One region of the Apilactobacillus apisilvae genome, then DNA from elsewhere that is predicted to be linked to it. Evidence: a T-box and tRNA genes for the amino acid it is inferred to sense, from the RefSeq annotation. Region 1 holds a T-box; the other holds one or more tRNA genes.

Region 1 (11,731 bases):
CCTGCAAAATACTAGAACAGTATCAGCACTTGAAACGGGACTAGTAATGATGCCAGGTGCTATTTTAATGGGAATTTTTAATCCATTATCAGGTGCAATTTACGATAAAATTGGTGTTAGAAAAATATCCATTATTGGATTCTCTTTTATTTTAGTTGGAACAATTCCAATGTTATGGTTTGGAGCTAACTCTAATTTGATCGAAATCATTTGTAGTTACTCAATCAGAATGATAGGTGTGGCATTAGTCATGATGAATTCATTTACAGACGGAATTAATTCCTTAGATAGTAAATACACGACTGATGGGAATGCTGCTTCATCTACAATTCGACAAGTAGGTGGTTCTTTAGGGACGGTTTTGTCAATGACTTTTGTTACTTTAGGATTTAATAGTGTTATAACATCTTCTGGTAATAAAGTAATTGCCTTTTCTAACGGATATCACTTTGGATTTATATTAATGTTTGTTGTTGCAATCTTAGGCTTATTACTATCATTTTTATTACCTAAAATTAATAAGGACTAGTTTTGACTGGTCCTTTTTTATTTATTAAAATATAATTATAAAAAAGTTGCTAATTTCTAATAATTGTATTAGTATTAAAAATAATTTATAAGTAATGGAGTGAAATATATGGACTTTAAATTTTCAGATCGTGTACCAAGCCTTGATAATGATGTGGTAGGTGAAATTTTAAAAGTAGCTGGGGATCCTAAAATTATTTCATTTGCCGGTGGATTACCAGCGCCTGAATTATTTCCAGTTGAAGAAATGAAAAAGGCAGCAGACGAAGTTTTTGAAAAAGATGGTCAAAATGCACTTCAATATACAGCCTCAATTGGTAATCCAAAGTTAAGACAGTTAGTTACTGATCGAATGCAAAATCATAAACATATTGATTGTAATGTTGATAATGTATGTATCACAACTGGTTCTGAGCAATCAATTGATTTAATCGCTAAGATGATGATTAATCCTGGCGATGTAGTTTTAGTCGAAAAACCTACATACTTATGTGCATTGGATGTATTTAGAAGTTATGGAGCTAAAATTGTTGGTGTGGATATGGATGATGATGGAATGAAGATGGATTCTTTAGAACAAGCATTAAAACAAAATCCAGATACTAAATTAATTTATACAATTCCCAACTTTCAAAATCCAACTGGACGTACAATGCCAGCAGATCGTAGACAAAAGTGTGCTGAATTAGCTAGCAAATATAATGTTATGGTGATGGAAGATGATCCATACGGTGAAATCCGTTATTCTGGTGAACCAGTTGATCCAATTAAACATTTTGATAAAGATGGTCATGTAATTTTTATGAGTACATTTTCAAAAATTTTGGCACCTGGTATGCGTTTGGGATGGATTGTTGCTGATAAAAAATTTGTGGACGCTTTTGTTTTAATGAAACAATCAGCTGATTTGCATTCTGACAATTTATCACAATATATCGTTGCTCGATTTATGGAAGAAAATGACTTAGATGCTCATATTCAAAAAATTCGTGATGTTTATTATCGTCGTTCATCAATGATGTTAAAAGAAATTGATGAACAATTTCCAGAAGGGGTTAAACATAGTAATCCAGAAGGTGGAATGTTTATCTGGGTTGAAGTTCCAGGTAATATCAATACGATGGAACTATTTAAAAATTGTGTTGAACACAATGTAGCTTTTGTACCTGGTGAACCATTTTATCCAGATAAAGTAATTCCAGGAACGTTTAGAGTTAACTTCTCTAATATGCAAGAAAATCAAATTCATGAGGGTATTCATAGAATGGCAGTTGCTATCTCTGAGATGCTTAATAAATAATAAAAGAAGCAATCATTTTTAAAATGTTTGCTTCTTTATATTTTAAAATTTATATTTTTTGGTTAATTTTTGTACTTTTTGACGAGCTTTATTAATTGTATTAATGTCTTGTTCTTCTAAAACTTGTTGTATAGTTTCAGCAACTTCAGCGGAATCATATTCATTAAAATTCCTACTAGTAATAGTAGGAGTACCAATTCTGATTCCTTCCATAACAGAACCCTTTTCATTAGGCAATAATTCTTTATTAGTAGCAATTCCAACTGAGTATAGTAGTTCAGCACCTTCATTACCAGTTAGACCAGTTTTAGTAATATCTAAAGTCATTTCGTGATTTTCAGTAGTTTTAGAAACTACACGGATTGTTTTAGATTTATTAAAGACTTTAGCCATTGCTTGTGCATTTAAAATAACTTTTTTAATGTATTCTTTAAACTCTGGTTGCATTGCTTCTTTAAATGCAATTGCTTTTGCAGCAACGACATGTTCTAAAGTTCCACTTTGAGATAGTGGAAAAACAGCATTATCCAATTTATTAGCAAATTTCTTTTTAGCCAGAATTAGTCCACCACGCGGACCTCTTAAAGTTTTGTGTGTTGTAGAAGTAACTATGTCTGCCACTTCCATTGGGTTAGGATGTAATCCTGCAGCTACTAATCCAGCAATATGTGCCATATCAATCATTAAATAGGCACCAACTGAATCAGCAATCTTTTTAAATTTAGTCCAATCAATGATGTGACTATATGCTGAAGCACCAGCAACAATTAATTTAGGTTTCACTTTTTTAGCAATTTCATTTATTTTATTAAAATCTAAAAACTCAGTTTTTGGATCTACTCCATAGAAATAACAATCATACAATTGACCAGAAAAATTAGTGGGTTGACCATGGGTGAAATGTCCACCGGCTTTTTCGCTCATTGATAAAATTTTATCACCAGGTTTCAATAAAGCAGCATAAGCAGCTTGATTAGCTTGAGTGCCTGAATGTGGATATACATTTGCATATTCAGCCTTAAATAATTCTTTTGCTCGCTTCATTGCCAAATTATCAATTTTATTAATTGCTTCATTTCCAGTATATACACGCTTATTAGGATAACCAACTGCATATTTATTGGTTAAAATCGATCCCTGTGCATCCATGATTTCTTGCGAAACAATGTTTTCAGATGCAATTAATTCAATTACGTTTTCTTGACGTTGTTTTTCCTCATTAATTGCTTCCCATATTTTAGTGTCATTGTGATAACTTGTCATTGTAATTTCCTCCTTAAATAAAAAAAGACGCACCTTTGTTTTTACAAAGGGCGTCTTTAACACTGTTCCACCTTATTTTATATTAGATTTATGTCTAATACCTCTGAATTGTATTTATATTAATTAACTTAACTGCCTTCACTTAATTTATCCATTTTTTCACTAAAATAAATGGTCTCTGTTGATTGTTCTTATAAGCTACTACTTTTAAGTTTCTATTATAATATCTTATGATTAAAATAAAGTCAATTATTAATTTACCAAATTTTCAGAGAAGGTCCAATCATATAAATACCAAAAATCATAACAAATGAGCAACATGTTATAACTATCCATTTGTAGAATCCTTTACTTTTATATTGAGATGGTAATGCTTTGTTTTCTAATAATAATAAAAATCCCAAAACAATTGGAGTCATTAGTGCATTTAAAATTTCAATGGAAATAGTTATATCAACCATATTGTCCATATATAAAACCATTATTCCACTAATAATAAATACCAGAATATAAATACTGTAAAATCCCAAATTGTTTTTTCTTAATTTGTTGTTTAAGCTATGTTTCCAATTTAAGACTTCGGTCATTCCCCAAGTTCCAGCTAATGCTACTACTAGGGCAGCTACTAAAGATCCACCCAAAATACTTAGTCCAATAATTACTTTAGCAATTCCAATTCCTGAGAAGCTACCAAGTGCGTTTGCTAAATCAATGACTAGGTTAAAATTAATATATTTATTTTTAGCAGCTACGATTGTGGCAAATAAAATTATGTATCCAATCATAATTCCCTGTGTGATAACTGTTCCAATTGCAGTATCATACTTTTCTACTTTAATCATTTCAGGTTTCAAGTTCTTATCGATAACTGCACTTTGCTGATAAAAAATCATCCAGGGCATTATTACAGCTCCCACATTTGCTGCAATTAAGTATATATAATTAGGATCTGATAGAGGTACGTTTTTCATACCGTTTATCATTTCATTAAAGTTGGGATGAATAAAAAATAATCCAATAATAAAAACTAATTCAAACAGGCCAACGGCTAATCCAATATGTTCAACTCTTTTATAGCTGCCCTTTAATCCAATTCCTGCTAGTAAAATAATTGCCATAGGAATTGTGATTGTTTTTGGGATGCCAAACAGTTCTCCAACACCAGCAATGCCAATAAATTCAGTAATTAATGCTCCAATTACCGAGATTAAAAGTGTTATTGCTGATAGATAAGCCCATTTTTTACCAAAATATTCACGGATTAGTTCTCCATGCCCCTTTTTGGTAACAATACCTAATCTGACAGTCATTTCTTGTGCCATATATAAGATTGGCATTAAAATAACTTGTGGTAAAATCATTGCATATCCATATTGGGCACCTGATTGAGCAGCTGTTAATAGACATCCAGCATCAGTATCTGCTAGCATTACAATTAATCCAGGTCCAAATATTTTAAACCAACGTTTAAATCTCTTTAATAACGGGATATTTTTTTGTATAATTTCGATTTTATATCGCTCCTAAAGAAGAATGGAATTATATCTTATCACTACCTTTTTTAAGTAATAAGTCTTTTATTACAAAATTTCTTATGATATAAACATTAGTTATTATTTTTTGAATGAAATTTTAATTATAATTCACGAAAAAAATAAAATGATCATTTTTAATAATTACCCAATCTTTATTATATTTATAATTATTAGGAGGGCATTCTTTGAAAAATAAAATTTTTATCTTAGAGCATCGCCATAATATATTAAAAGTTAAATACCGTAATGAGTTCGGATACTTTTTTCCATCAACCATACTTACTAGTAAAGATAGTTTAGTAAAATCTTTTTTGGACGCCGAACAGCGTCTTTTAAATAATTTAAATTCAAAAGATAAATTAATATTAGTACCATTATCTTTTGATTTAAAACAGCAGTTATTTGAGATTCAAGTTTTGTTTGACTATTCTGAATTGGGTATTTTCAATATTTATAGCAATGGTAATATAACTAAAAAAGACATTACTTAATTACAGTAATGTCTTTTTTATCATTTTTTATTAGAATGGTGCATTTCCTGGTTCACGTGGATAAGGAATAACGTCTCTAATGTTTTCCATTCCAGTTAAGTACATAACTAGTCTTTCAAATCCAATTCCGAAACCAGAATGTTTGATTTCACCGTATTTTCTTAATTCAGCGTACCAAGCATATTCTTCTGGTTTTAATCCAAATTCGTGAATCTTTTTGTCCAAAATATCTTCACGTTCTTCACGTTCACTACCACCAACGATTTCACCAATTCCTGGTACTAAACAATCAGAAGCAGCAACAGTTTTACCATCATCGTTATCACGCATGTAGAATGCTTTAATATCACGAGGATAATCTGTTAAGAAGGTTGGACGTTTATAAATTTCTTCACATAAGTAACGTTCATGTTCAGATTTTAGATCCATGCCCCATTTAACCGGAATTTCAAATTGTTCACCTGATTCTTGTAACATCTTGATTGCATCAGTATAAGTTACACGAGCAAATTCTTCACCAGCGGTACCTCTTAGTTTATCAAGTAGACCTGGTTCAACGTTTTGGTCCAAGAAATCAAGTTCATCTTTAGCATGTTCTAAAAGATAGTTAATAACATATTTTAGTAAACCTTCAGCACAATCCATCATACCTGGTAATCTGGTATAAGCCATATCTGGTTCAATCATCCAAAATTCAGAAGCATGACGAGGAGTATGTGAATTTTCAGCTCTAAATGTAGGTCCAAATGTGTAAACATTTTTGAATGCCATTGTGAAAGCTTCTTCTTGTAGTTGACCACTAACTGTTAGGTTAGTAACTGTTTTGAAGAAATCTTTAGAGTTGTCTACTTTGCCATCTTCGTCTTTTGGTAAGTTATTCATATCCAAAGTAGTTGCGCGGAACATAGCTCCAGCACCTTCAGCATCACTACTTGTAATGATAGGGGTATTAACGTATACAAAGTCATTGTGTTGTAGATATTCGTGAACAGCAAAAGCTGCTAATGAACGAATACGAAATACTGAGTAGAATGTATTAGTTCTTGGACGTAAATGAGCAATTGTTCTTAAATATTCAAAAGTTTGTTTTTTCTTTTGTAATGGATAATCAGCGTTTGAATGACCAACTAACTCTACTTTTTGACCATGAATTTCAAATGGTTGTTGTGCATCAGGAGTTTTAACAAATTCTCCTTCTACAGTAATTGTAGATGCAATTGGTAATTTGCTAATTTCTTCAAAATTAGGGTTATCTTTTTTTAAGATAACTTGTGCACTTCTAAAACATGAACCATCATTTAATTCAATAAAGCTAATGTTTTTAGAACCACGAATAGTTTTTACTGATCCTTCAAGAGCAACAGTAGATTTATCTTCAATATCTTTATCGTATAAATCGATAACACTTAGTTGTTGCATATAAAATACACACCTTTCTGATTGTTTAAATACAATAAATAAAAAAGAGCTTTCGTCCATATAAGGACGAAAGCTCTTTCCGCGGTACCACCTAAAATGCCTTTAAAAAGGCCACTCTTTCATGTAACGTATGAAGACCGTTTATCTCTACTTTAAGGGTTCGAAATAAAAACAAATAGGTGTTATTCCTAGATAATAGGGTTATTAAGCTCTCACTATTCTTAATTCGCTGAAAAAATATTATTTAGTACTAATCCATATTTATAGTATTTAATATATAAACTTTATAACAATTAAATATTAACACTAATTTACTAGTATATACAATATTATTTTAAATTAAAATTCTAAATAATATTTAATTCAACTTGAGTTAATTTATTAGGAAATTATTTATTATTTTATTATAATTAAAGTATATAAATAGGAGAGGTTGTAGATACTATGTTAATTTCAACTACTGAAAATATTGGAAAAAATTACGAAGTATTGGGTGAAGTGTTTGGTGTTACTACTCAATCTAGAAATATTGGTAGTAATATTTCTGCAAGCTTAAAAAATCTTGTTGGTGGAGAAATTAAAGGTTATACGCAAATGCTCCATAATTCCAGAGAAGAATCAATTGGAAGAATGAAAAAGGAAGCCGAAAATAAAGGTGCCGATGCAATCGTTATGATGAGATTTGATTCTGGCTCGATTGGTAGTGATATGCAGTCAGTTGTAGCTTATGGCACTGCGGTTAAGTTTAATCAGTAATTTTTAGGAGATTATAAATATGAAAAACTTTTTAAATCGCTTTTTATCTTGCGTTCCTTACTATCAATTAAAATAGTTTTTGTATTTATTTTAAAAAATAAAATTATTTTATATGTAAAGGTAGATATATATGAAAGATAAATCGAGTTATCAATTAACAGTTGATCAAATTACTAAAAAATTTGATATTAAAGATATAAATAAAGGTTTAAGTGATGAACAAGTAAGACTTAGTTTACAAAAGTACGGTCTTAATAAAATTGAGGTTAAGAAAGAACCTAAATGGAAGCTTTTTGTGCGTCAATTTAATAACATGATTATTTACATTTTAATTGTAGCGGCATTAATAACTTTATTAATGGGACATTACTCTGATGCATTAGTTATTGCATTGGTAGTAATCATTAATGCATTTATTGGTTACTATCAAGAAGCAAATGCTTCTGAAGCTTTGGAAAAAATCAAGCAAATGTTATCAACTCAAGCGACTGTTTATCGAAATGGTAGTAGGGATGATATTCCAGCTGAAGACTTAGTTGTTGGGGATGTTGTTTTTCTTGAAGCAGGTGATAATGTTCCAGCTGATTTAAGAATTTTTGATGCGGATAATTTAAGAATTCAAGAAGCTGCACTTACTGGTGAACCAGATTCAATTGAAAAAATTGAAGGGGTTATTGAAAAAGATAAAACACCATTGGCTGAACGTAAGAATATGGCTTATGCATCAACTTCAGTTACTTCTGGTAGTGGAAAAGGAATTGTTGTTGATACCGGTGAAAATACTGAAATTGGTAAAATCTCATCAGAAGTAAATAATACTAAAGCCAGAAAATCACCATTAATGATTGAGTTAGATAAATTAGGAACTCAAATTACTTATGTAATTATTGCAGTTTCAATTTTACTATTCATTTTAGGTTTATTTATGGGAACGTATTCACTATCAGTACTATCTTTAGCCGTTGTATCAATGTTAGTAGGTGCCATTCCTGAAGGATTACCTGCTACAACATCAGTTGTTTTGGCAATGGGTGTTAGCGACATGGCAAAACGTAAGCATACGATTATTAAATCCTTGCCTGCAATTGAAACTTTAGGTTCAGTTGATGTAATTGCTACAGATAAAACTGGTACACTTACCAAAAATGAAATGACAGTTAAAAACATCATTATCGATAATCGTGAATATGATGTAACTGGTGATGGTTATGAACCCAAAGGTCAAATTAAATTCAATAATAAACCTGCTGAAATAAATTCAAAGATGAAGTTATTCTTGGAATCAGGATATGAAGCTAACGATACTGTTTTATCAAATGATGATGGAACATGGGAAATTAATGGTGAACCAACAGATGGTGCTTTCTTAACCCTTTATCATAAAGTTGTGAATTATCCAGAGCATGCTAATTATCAAGAAGTTGATACATTGCCTTTTGATTCAGATTACCGTTACATTGCCAAGCTAGTTCGCGATGAAAATGGTAAAAAGAAGATTTTTATTAAGGGTTCTCCTGATAAATTATTTGGCATGGCTGACAAAAATGATAAAAATTTTGATGAAAAATATTTAAATAATCAAATTAATGAATTATCTAAACAGGGAAAACGTGTCATTGCAGTTGGATATAAAGATGTTTCTGATGACGTTAATGAAATTACTCATGAAATCCTTAAAGATAATGTTAAGTTCTTAGGATTAGCAGCCATCATTGATCCACCTAGAGAAGAAGTTATTCAAGCACTTAAAGAAATGAATTCTGCTGGTGTTCAATTGAAAATGATTACTGGTGATAATCCAATTACTGCTAAAGCAATTGGTGAGCAATTAGGACTAGCTAATAAAATTAGTGCTGTTACTGGGGCACAGCTGGATGAAATGTCAAAAGCAGAATTTAGGGATGCTGTTATAAACAATCAAGTATTTGCTAGAACTACACCTAAAAATAAAATGGATATCGTTCAAGCTTTAGAAGATGCTGGTAAGGTTACTGCAATGACAGGGGATGGTGTTAACGATGCTCCTGCATTGAAGAAAGCTGATATTGGTGTAGCTATGGGGATTGAAGGAACTGATGTTGCTAAAGATTCTGCTGACATGATTTTGACAGATGATAACTTTAGTACGATGGCGGTAGCTATCAAAGAAGGCCGTCGAATTTATGATAATATCAAAAAGAGTATTCTTTTCTTATTACCAACATCTTTTGCTGAAGGATTAATTATCGCTTTTACAATTCTGATGAATCGAGAAATGCCATTGGAACCTACGCAGCTGCTTTGGATTAACATGGTGTCGGCAATTACAATTCAATTTGCCTTTATCTTTGAACCAGCTGAAAATGGTATAATGAATCGAAAACCACGGAAAAATACAGCTAGTTTGTTAAATAAACATGATGTATTTCAGATGACATATGTATCTTGTATGATTGCTATAATTGGTATTATTGTCTTTGAATGGTTGATGGGGCAAGGATATGATCAAGCAGTTGCAAGTACAATGGTTGTTAACGTAGTTGTATTTAGTAAGATATTCTACTTGTTCAATATTAGAACTAATAATTTAGCGTTATCTAAAGATTTCTTTAGTAATCAAAAAGCCTTTCTAATTATTGGCTTGATGATTATTTTGCAGTTAATATTAACTTACGTTCCATTCATGCAATCTTATTTCTATACAGCCAATATTAGTTGGTTTGATTGGTTAATTATTGTTTGTTCCGGAATTATTGTGTTGATTGTGGCTGAAATTGATAAATTTATTAGATTCAGCAAAAATAAATAATAAAAATAAAAAGATTCTTACACAATCTTGTGCAAGAATCTTTTTTTATACATTGTCTTTTAAAAACTCATTCACATTATTAAACTGTTTGGCGTTTTCTTCAAAATCACGTAGTAGAATTTTATCACTTTTAGTTTTATTATTTTTATCTTCTAATAAAATATAAGATTTGTTTTGATCATATTTATTAATGTTTGAATAAATTTCAGGATAAATCATATTAATAGACTGTTTAGGCTGAATTTGTACATCATTCCATTTATCAACTTCATCTGATAATTTGTTATATTCATAACTACTTGAATTATTAACTAAATTTTTAACATTATTCTTAGTTAATAATTCTTTTTTGAATAGATTGTTCACACCATAAACATGGATACTTGAATTATCCGCAATATCTTTTGCAGTCATAGCTTCGTCCGATTGATTAGTAATTCTATAGTCAATTGATAAGGCTTTTCCATCTTTTTGTAATTTTGAATTATATTGAGTGCCTACTAATACGCGGTCTACAGCTATTGTTCCGTATTTAGTAGAAATCTTAAAATTATCATTTTTATTTTGTACTACTTTTGCTGAAGTGTCATTCTTGTGATTAGAAGCACTGGAAGAAGAACAAGCTGATAATGTTAAAGTGCTAAAAATAGCTATTATGTAAATAAATATTTTTTTCATATACAAAACTTCTTTCTATGAATTTATTATATTACTAATAAAATGATTTTTCATTAACTATGGTTCCGTTTAATTAATATTAAAGTATAATTAACTTAAAATAATAAGTGGAGGTTTGATAAATATGAAAGAATTTGATTTATATGTAGTTCGTCATGGACAAACTTATTACAATATTTATAGAAAAATGCAAGGCTGGAGTAATACACCTTTAACTAATCGAGGGTTAGAGGATGCTGAAAAAATTGGCAATAAATTATCCGACATTAAATTTGATGCATTTTATACCAGTGATATGGCACGTGCTGAAAAAACAGCTAAAGTTATTCATGATAAAAATAATTATTCAGCAAATGAAAATATAATATCATCGCAGTTACTTCGTGGAGCATTTTTTGGTTATTATGAAGGATCTAATATTGACGAAACTTGTCATACAATTGCTGCTAGTAATGGGTTTTCATCATATAAAAAAATGGTACAAGAAGCGGGATTAGGAAAAATTAAAGACACTTTTCATGAAGTTGATCCATTTCATCAAGCTGAAAATAATGATCAATATTGGAAACGCTGGGATGAAGGCTTTAGAAACATTATGAATAATAAAGATATTACAGATAATGGTAAAGTTTTGCTAGTTAGTCATGGACCAGCAGTACTTAGCTTGGTTGATCGATTTGCACATGGTAAATATGATGTTAGCGTTCGTCCTAAGAACGGTAGTCTTACTAAATTACACTTTGATAAAGAAGGGAGTATTAGTGTTTTAAGCTATAATGAAGTCTAACTTAAGTAATTAGATGAATTTAATATTTTACTAAAAAAGCCAAAATAATTTTTTGGCTTTTAATTTTATTCAGTTTAAAATAGTGGATTTCCACTTGCAGTTTTAACGTCTTCTATATTTTTTTCAATTATATCCCAGTGCTCAGCTAATTTATTATCAGATATTCTATAAATATCACATACTTTG
Region 2 (6,471 bases), on a different replicon from region 1:
TTTGCCAACATTAAAATAGCTTTTACATACAAGCATAGAATACGCTAATGCATCTTCCCAGTACATAATAATTTCCTCCAATAAAAAAAGATGCCATTTGGCATCTTAAATATTACATTTAAATTACAATTTATAAAAGCCCTGTGATTTAAGATAATCACAAGGCTTATTTTTATGCTTTATGGTTGCTGTAAGTGTTGATATAATAACGTTTGTAGCGTGTTCATTTATTCTACTTTACATAACATATGTTAAGCGAAGTTGTACAACAAAATGTTGATTTAACAACCCGCAGTCAATGTTTTAATTTGTCAAATACAACTTTCACAAACATCTTTGTGAATTGCAGGCTTGTGAAGTGATTTCACAAAGTCGATTTACGATAAAAATTACATAATTTGTAAATTTATTTAGTAAGTATGTTTCAAAATTATATAGTTTAAAAAGTAATATGAACAAACACATTATAACACCTACTAACTATCGTCTTCTAGTTTATCCATTAACTTACCTAATTGGCTCATTTGAGCATCGTCATTATCATCAAGTGATTTTGCCTTTAATTCAGATAAGCGACTGTCAAACTGCAATTTCTTTAATTTAGCTTGTTCGGTTGGGACTAATGAAAGCAAACTAATTATTCGATCCAATGCATTATATGCAGAATCTGAATTAGCTTTATTAAGTCCGTTGTAAAAAATTGAGGCAACAGATTGTTCGAAAATATTATCCAGTTCTTTTAAAACATTATCCATTGTCCAGCTATTACGTTCTAATGAGTTTTGCTGTATCTTATTAATTCTTAGTCTAATTTCTGGTTTCTTCTCTAAAATAGACGATTGAACCATTGCACTTGCTTCAGTAGTTATAAATCCTTTTCTAGCAATCAAATATGCCTTATATCTTGGAATTCTCTGAGTAGCACGTAAATAACAATAATATTCATTTTCTGGACTTAATTCTTCTGTATCATCATCTGTAACAGGTGTTACATTTTTATCTGTATCTGTTACATTTTTTGTACGCTTTTTTGTAACATGTGTTACATCTCTTTTAGCTTTTTTAGTATTGAGCGGAGCTTCAATTTGTTTCCACTTATGACGTCTAGCATGTACTCTTACTGTTCCATACTTGCATTTATACTTCTTAGCTATTTCTCTGTAACACATTCCTTTTTCATAATCTGTTTTTGCTCTACTCCAATCCATCTTACATATTCACACCTCACTTTTACGCCTATATATAATAGGTAGACTTTTTATACACATAGCAGGAAATGATCCTACTTGAATACCATAATGTGTTTATTTGTTAGCTTTATATAATTCATTAGCTAAACTATATCCTTCTAGCTTCCAAATTTCATTTTTAATATGTTCTAAACATACTTTCTTACCAATGCTTTCATCGTAGTTATCTTCACTCACTGAACCAGTGCTTTCTACTAATGTGAAACCGTTAGGCAACTTACAATAGCATACGGTGCATTTACCGAACTTAGTTTCAAATTGAATTGTTGATTTTTCTAATATTAAATTGATATCTTCTTCTGTTAATTTGTTTTTCATGTTGTTTCCTCCACAATATAATTAAAGCACTTCAGGCTATTTTATTTATTTTTGCTACATGACCTATTCTGGTTTGTTACTTATACATCATGCTTAAATCATTATCTCTTAATACTTGATACAATACATTGCCAAATGCCACAATTAATTGCTCATTGTTGTTTAGATCATCATAACCAGTATTCCATAGAATAATGTGTGTTATCTCATGTACTAATGTTTGCAACTTGTTTTGATCATCTTGATTAGATTCCAATTTAATTGCACTATTGGCATAATCACTATAACCTAGTACTTTATCATTGCCATTAAACAAATCTTTAACAACGGATACTTTAAAATCCATACCCATAACGTTTATATGTCTATTATCTAAATTAATTGTGGTCATTCCTTTCTAAAACTATAATTATATGTGGGAGGTGATAAGCATGCCTGAACACAGAAACTATCCTGCTAACCCACATAAGCCAGGTCCTAAAACTGTAACTGTTCGTCCATCTAAAAAGCAACCTGGCTACAAACGTACTACTAGACGTAAATAATAATTAGCCCTGTTTTTAGGGCTTTTTATTTTACTTTGTTAAAGTAACTAATTATTAGATTTCATAATTAATTCTTTTTAACAGCTTTCTTATCGATTTTAACTTGGTAATCATTTAATATTTCTTTAACAATTTCTTTAGCTACTTCTGGTTTAACTTGAGCATCTAAATAGTCATGAATTCCGCTCTTTAATTTAGCGTTACGCTTTTGGGCTTCATGTTTTAACTTATTAATTTTCTTTTCAAAATCTGTTTCTTCTGGAATTTTGTTTTCTTTGCTACGTTTAACTGCCATATCACGATCAATCCTTCCAATAATTTTGTTTTCTTGATTATTCTTAATTCTTAATGCATCTAACATTTTATTTTTCCTTAATTTATTTATGTAACTAAAAAAGCAGCTACCGTAGTAACTGCTTAAGCAAATTGTTGTGAAATACAAACGAGACTCTGAATTTAAACTCTCTATTTGTATTTTGCCATCTCTGACAACTGGGACAGACAGACTCGAACTGTCGACAACCTGATTAACAGTCAGGCGCTCTACCAACTGAGCTATGTCCCAATAATGTGGCTATCAACCACACGAGAACACCACCTAAAATTAGATTGTTATTTTTTGAGATATCCTAGGCTGTTCTCCAGAAAAATAAAACGAAAATAAAAAGTTAATTTATTTTACCCCAAAGGGCAATTGAGATAACTGGAATCGAACCAGTGTTACTGCGTGTTATCAGCAGTTCTGCCACTGAACTATATCTCTAAATCTGCTGGGAAACTTTGCTGAAACCCATATGTGCAACTGGGGGAGTCGAACCACCCAACTTAAGTGCTACCGAGTTGCACGCCATAATTTTATTATAAAGAAAGGAGGCATTCTACGAATGCAAAAAATGGTAAGAAATCTTAGCTTTGAACTTGAAATCCAATATTAAAGTGCGAAATAACCATATATATAATTATTTCACTATACCTATTATACCGCTTGACACGGTCCTTGTCCGGTCATTAAGCGGTCAATTTGCGGTCAATGTACGGACAAATTTCTAAAAAGTTTTTAATAGCATCTTTTTTATGCCTTCTAACTGTCTTTTCTGATACTCCTATGAAATTTGCTACATCTAAATTTGTTTTATGTTCAATATAGATCATTTGAATAATAATAGAATATTCTTCAGTATCAAGTAGCTTAATAGCAGCATCAACCTTTTCACAATATTTGGTTGAATCAATATGATTATTTAATTTATCTTCGCTAACATTGCCAGAACTAGAAACCACTTTTTCTTGACTATAATCAATGCCACTTAGCAACTGATTTTTAACTTTAGTTCTATTGCATTTATCGTATTTTTCAAAAACTTCATCAATTGTTTTCATACCTATCGCTCCTTAACAATAAACAATTCATTCATTAAATCAGAGAATTTATTAATTCCATCTAAAATTCTATCTGAATCAGTGGCATCAACCATCATAACCAAGTCATCATCAAACAGTTGAACATCATATTTTTTCAGCATATTCTTGTTTAGGTTGTTAACTTTTAACCCCATATTATCTCTCTCATCCATATACCAACCATCATCGTCAATAATAATCGCTGGTGCATATGGAATATCTAATATATAAAACTGAATATTGTCGTTAATAGAATTTAACTTATTACTAATAATCTGTAATCCTGGGTAGTCAATAGGATTAATTTTAAATTTTGGAAAATGATTTTTAATGATAAATTTCATTTGTTTAATACTTATTCCATTATTCATTTTCAACCGCTCCTTTATCTGATAAATTTAATTCTTCAATCAACTCTCTAGTTAATTTAACTGGTTTAATCTGATACTTCCTAGCAAACGACTTAACACCAATTTTATGCCGCTCTGTATGATGTGTTCGGCAAACACTCCATGCATAATAGCCAACTTGATTTGTATGGCGCCTATTACGTCCACTACCAATCGTATCAACGTGATCAATATCAGCGTTTGGCTTACCACATACATAACATAATCTATGTTTGAGTAGTCTCACTCTCAATGGATATGACTGTTGAATCTCATCGAAAACAATCGTAGTAAACGGAATTTCTTCTTTCAGACAGTAAGCAATCAGAAAGTCAATAAATACTTTTGCCATGTTAATTCCACAATTACTGAGTGAGAACCACTTAGGATGTCTCCTAGTACATATAAATCTAACCTTCATCCGTTCTTCAACTTCAAGTAGAGAGTAACCAGTATAATCACTAATATCATTCATCATAGCAAAAGCTTTTTTACGTTGATCAACCGTTATGGTTCTACCATCATCCACGTTCATTTCCACTTCGTTGCCAATATTTTCTTTTATAAATCGTATCAGCTCGTCAGTTAATTTCTTAGGCTTGAATTGAATAATTCCGTTTGTAAACCCTAATATATGACCGTTAATTTCCATTTAATCATCTACTTTAATAATTGCCTTTCCATTGCTCGTAAAATGCTTCTTGCATCTTATTTATGCTAAGAAGCTGAATTGCTTGTTCAAAAGTAAATTCATTCATCAGAAGCCAGTTAATATAACTAGCATCCGCTTGAGCTTTTAATTTGGCATCTTCTATTTCTTTATTGGATTGTTTCTTATTCATTTAATGACCACCCTTCCACTTTCAATATGATTAATTTCTTTATGTTTAATATTCCAACTACCAACATCAAATTCTTTCATAACCATATCTGTTCTAGGCATGATGTTTACGTTTGAGAACTTTAGTGGCTCGTCCATATCATTTTGAATGAAAAATACTTGTTTGCATTCACGACTAAGACTATCGCCATAGAAAATGGTGCCATCCATACCACGAATTGCAAAATTGAAGATTAAAAAAGCGATTGCACTATCACCAAGTTCTTCAACTCGGTAAAAGTACATATGTGGTCTATAATCAAACGGCGTATGTTGCATACGATCATCATTCCATCGCTTAATTAGCATTCCACCAGTACCAGCGCATGCCTCAAAGTAATCATCTGAGTTACCAACTAGATTATGAGTAAGCTTTGATACTGAGTTAGGTGTGAAATCTTGCTTTTTCTTTTTACGATCAGCTTGCACCTGCTCAAAATAATCTTGAAACCAGTCATAGCTAACATCATGATTGACCGCTAAAAATTTCTTGAACAGTTGTTCTCGTCTAGTTTTATCCAACATGATTTTAAGCAACTCATCCGGTGCTTGGTAACTTTCATTAACTCCAATCAATTGGTTAATTGTATCTACATCTAATTTCATTTCTTATCACACCCAAATGCTAAATCACCATTGCTATAAATCGTTAAGCTAAAATCGTTTTCAATTCCAATTTCCAACATACTCAATAGTTTATTTTTTTCGTTATAATAAACTTTCATTCTTACCAGCTTTATCATTTCTAAAGTTCTCTTTAGTTCCGCTTTATTAGATAGAACCACATCATCATTATCATTGAACAAGTTTCTAGCGGTTGCACTATATAGATAAGGTGGCATAAAGTAATGTGTTTTCCCATTTGGTTTCCATGCATAAATCCCTAATGCTCTTGCTAACTCCAATTTAAAATTTTCTAAATCTTCAATATGCCTTTCTTTACTAACCATAACTATTTCTCCTTAAAGTGATTAATTTTCGTATTGACCGTCTCCAAAGCAATCATATAATTGTTGTTTGATATTCATTAGCATCATTAATTCATTGCCTCTTAGCACATACTTAGCTTTTGGAAATGCGAAATCTCCACCAACAAATACTCTAATCACAGTAGGAGTGCTGCTATCAACCTCATGCAAATCATAAACTGTTTCTGGATAATCGTGATTTTCTACAATTTCCCAATCACACATAGTTGGGCTACGTTTAATTCCTTCTGCAATTGCATTTTTTGTTTTTTCACTGTCTGTCATAATTCACTCTCCTCAAAATTCGATCATTCTTTTATCCGATGTCGCTTCAGTAAATTTGATAATGTGGCCTTTAACATTCTTTTCCATGCGGCTAATCAGCTTTGGATTGTACATTTGAGATAATTCTTTGGAATTTAAGTTAGTAGTTATGATCGTTCTAGTACGTGCATTAAATATTCCAAATAATACTCTTTGCACAAAGTCGCTAGCTTCGTTACTATCACGCTTCATGCTAGCTTCACTGCCTAAGTCATCCATAACTAGCAGGTCAACTTTACTCAATAGTCTAACCATAGTGGCTTCATCAAACTTAGATTCGCTGTAATTAAAACTTTCTTTAATTTTTCTAAATAATTCATCAATTGATACAAACAAACATGAAGCTGGCTTTTTAGAATGATTATTGACTGCTTTTAACATACTCAAAGCTAAATG

What was found. A T-box is a leader RNA that pairs with one kind of tRNA and senses whether it is charged. The one in region 1 lies ahead of asnS (asparagine--tRNA ligase), so its partner is inferred to be a tRNA-Asn.
Region 2: it encodes a tRNA-Asn, which carries the amino acid that the T-box ahead of asnS (asparagine--tRNA ligase) is inferred to sense. The anticodon was not compared.

The regions. Positions count from the first base shown of each region.
Region 1 is NZ_CP093362.1:99,182-110,912, forward strand. Features, by position in the region: gene MOO46_RS00495 (MDR family MFS transporter) at 1-529, shown strand, start outside; gene MOO46_RS00500 (aminotransferase-like domain-containing protein) at 638-1,828, shown strand; gene MOO46_RS00505 (serine hydroxymethyltransferase) at 1,871-3,091, opposite strand; gene MOO46_RS00510 (NRAMP family divalent metal transporter) at 3,349-4,521, opposite strand; gene MOO46_RS00515 (hypothetical protein) at 4,812-5,117, shown strand; gene asnS (asparagine--tRNA ligase) at 5,148-6,536, opposite strand; T-box leader at 6,596-6,810, opposite strand; gene MOO46_RS00525 (heavy metal-binding domain-containing protein) at 6,981-7,292, shown strand; gene MOO46_RS00530 (HAD-IC family P-type ATPase) at 7,423-10,080, shown strand; gene MOO46_RS00535 (hypothetical protein) at 10,126-10,758, opposite strand; gene MOO46_RS00540 (histidine phosphatase family protein) at 10,883-11,545, shown strand; gene MOO46_RS00545 (nuclear transport factor 2 family protein) at 11,620-11,731, opposite strand, start outside.
Region 2 is NZ_CP093363.1:19,136-25,606, reverse strand. Features, by position in the region: gene MOO46_RS07515 (hypothetical protein) at 1-66, opposite strand, end outside; gene MOO46_RS07510 (hypothetical protein) at 477-1,208, opposite strand; gene MOO46_RS07505 (Gp49 family protein) at 1,305-1,568, opposite strand; gene MOO46_RS07500 (hypothetical protein) at 1,645-1,959, opposite strand; gene MOO46_RS07495 (hypothetical protein) at 2,181-2,474, opposite strand; tRNA gene MOO46_RS07490 (tRNA-Asn) at 2,606-2,678, opposite strand; tRNA gene MOO46_RS07485 (tRNA-Leu) at 2,808-2,876, opposite strand; gene MOO46_RS07480 (RNA polymerase sigma factor) at 3,122-3,493, opposite strand; gene MOO46_RS07475 (hypothetical protein) at 3,496-3,885, opposite strand; gene MOO46_RS07470 (putative HNHc nuclease) at 3,878-4,555, opposite strand; gene MOO46_RS07465 (hypothetical protein) at 4,569-4,745, opposite strand; gene MOO46_RS07460 (N-6 DNA methylase) at 4,742-5,389, opposite strand; gene MOO46_RS07455 (hypothetical protein) at 5,386-5,733, opposite strand; gene MOO46_RS07450 (hypothetical protein) at 5,755-6,036, opposite strand; gene MOO46_RS07445 (ATP-binding protein) at 6,049-6,471, opposite strand, start outside.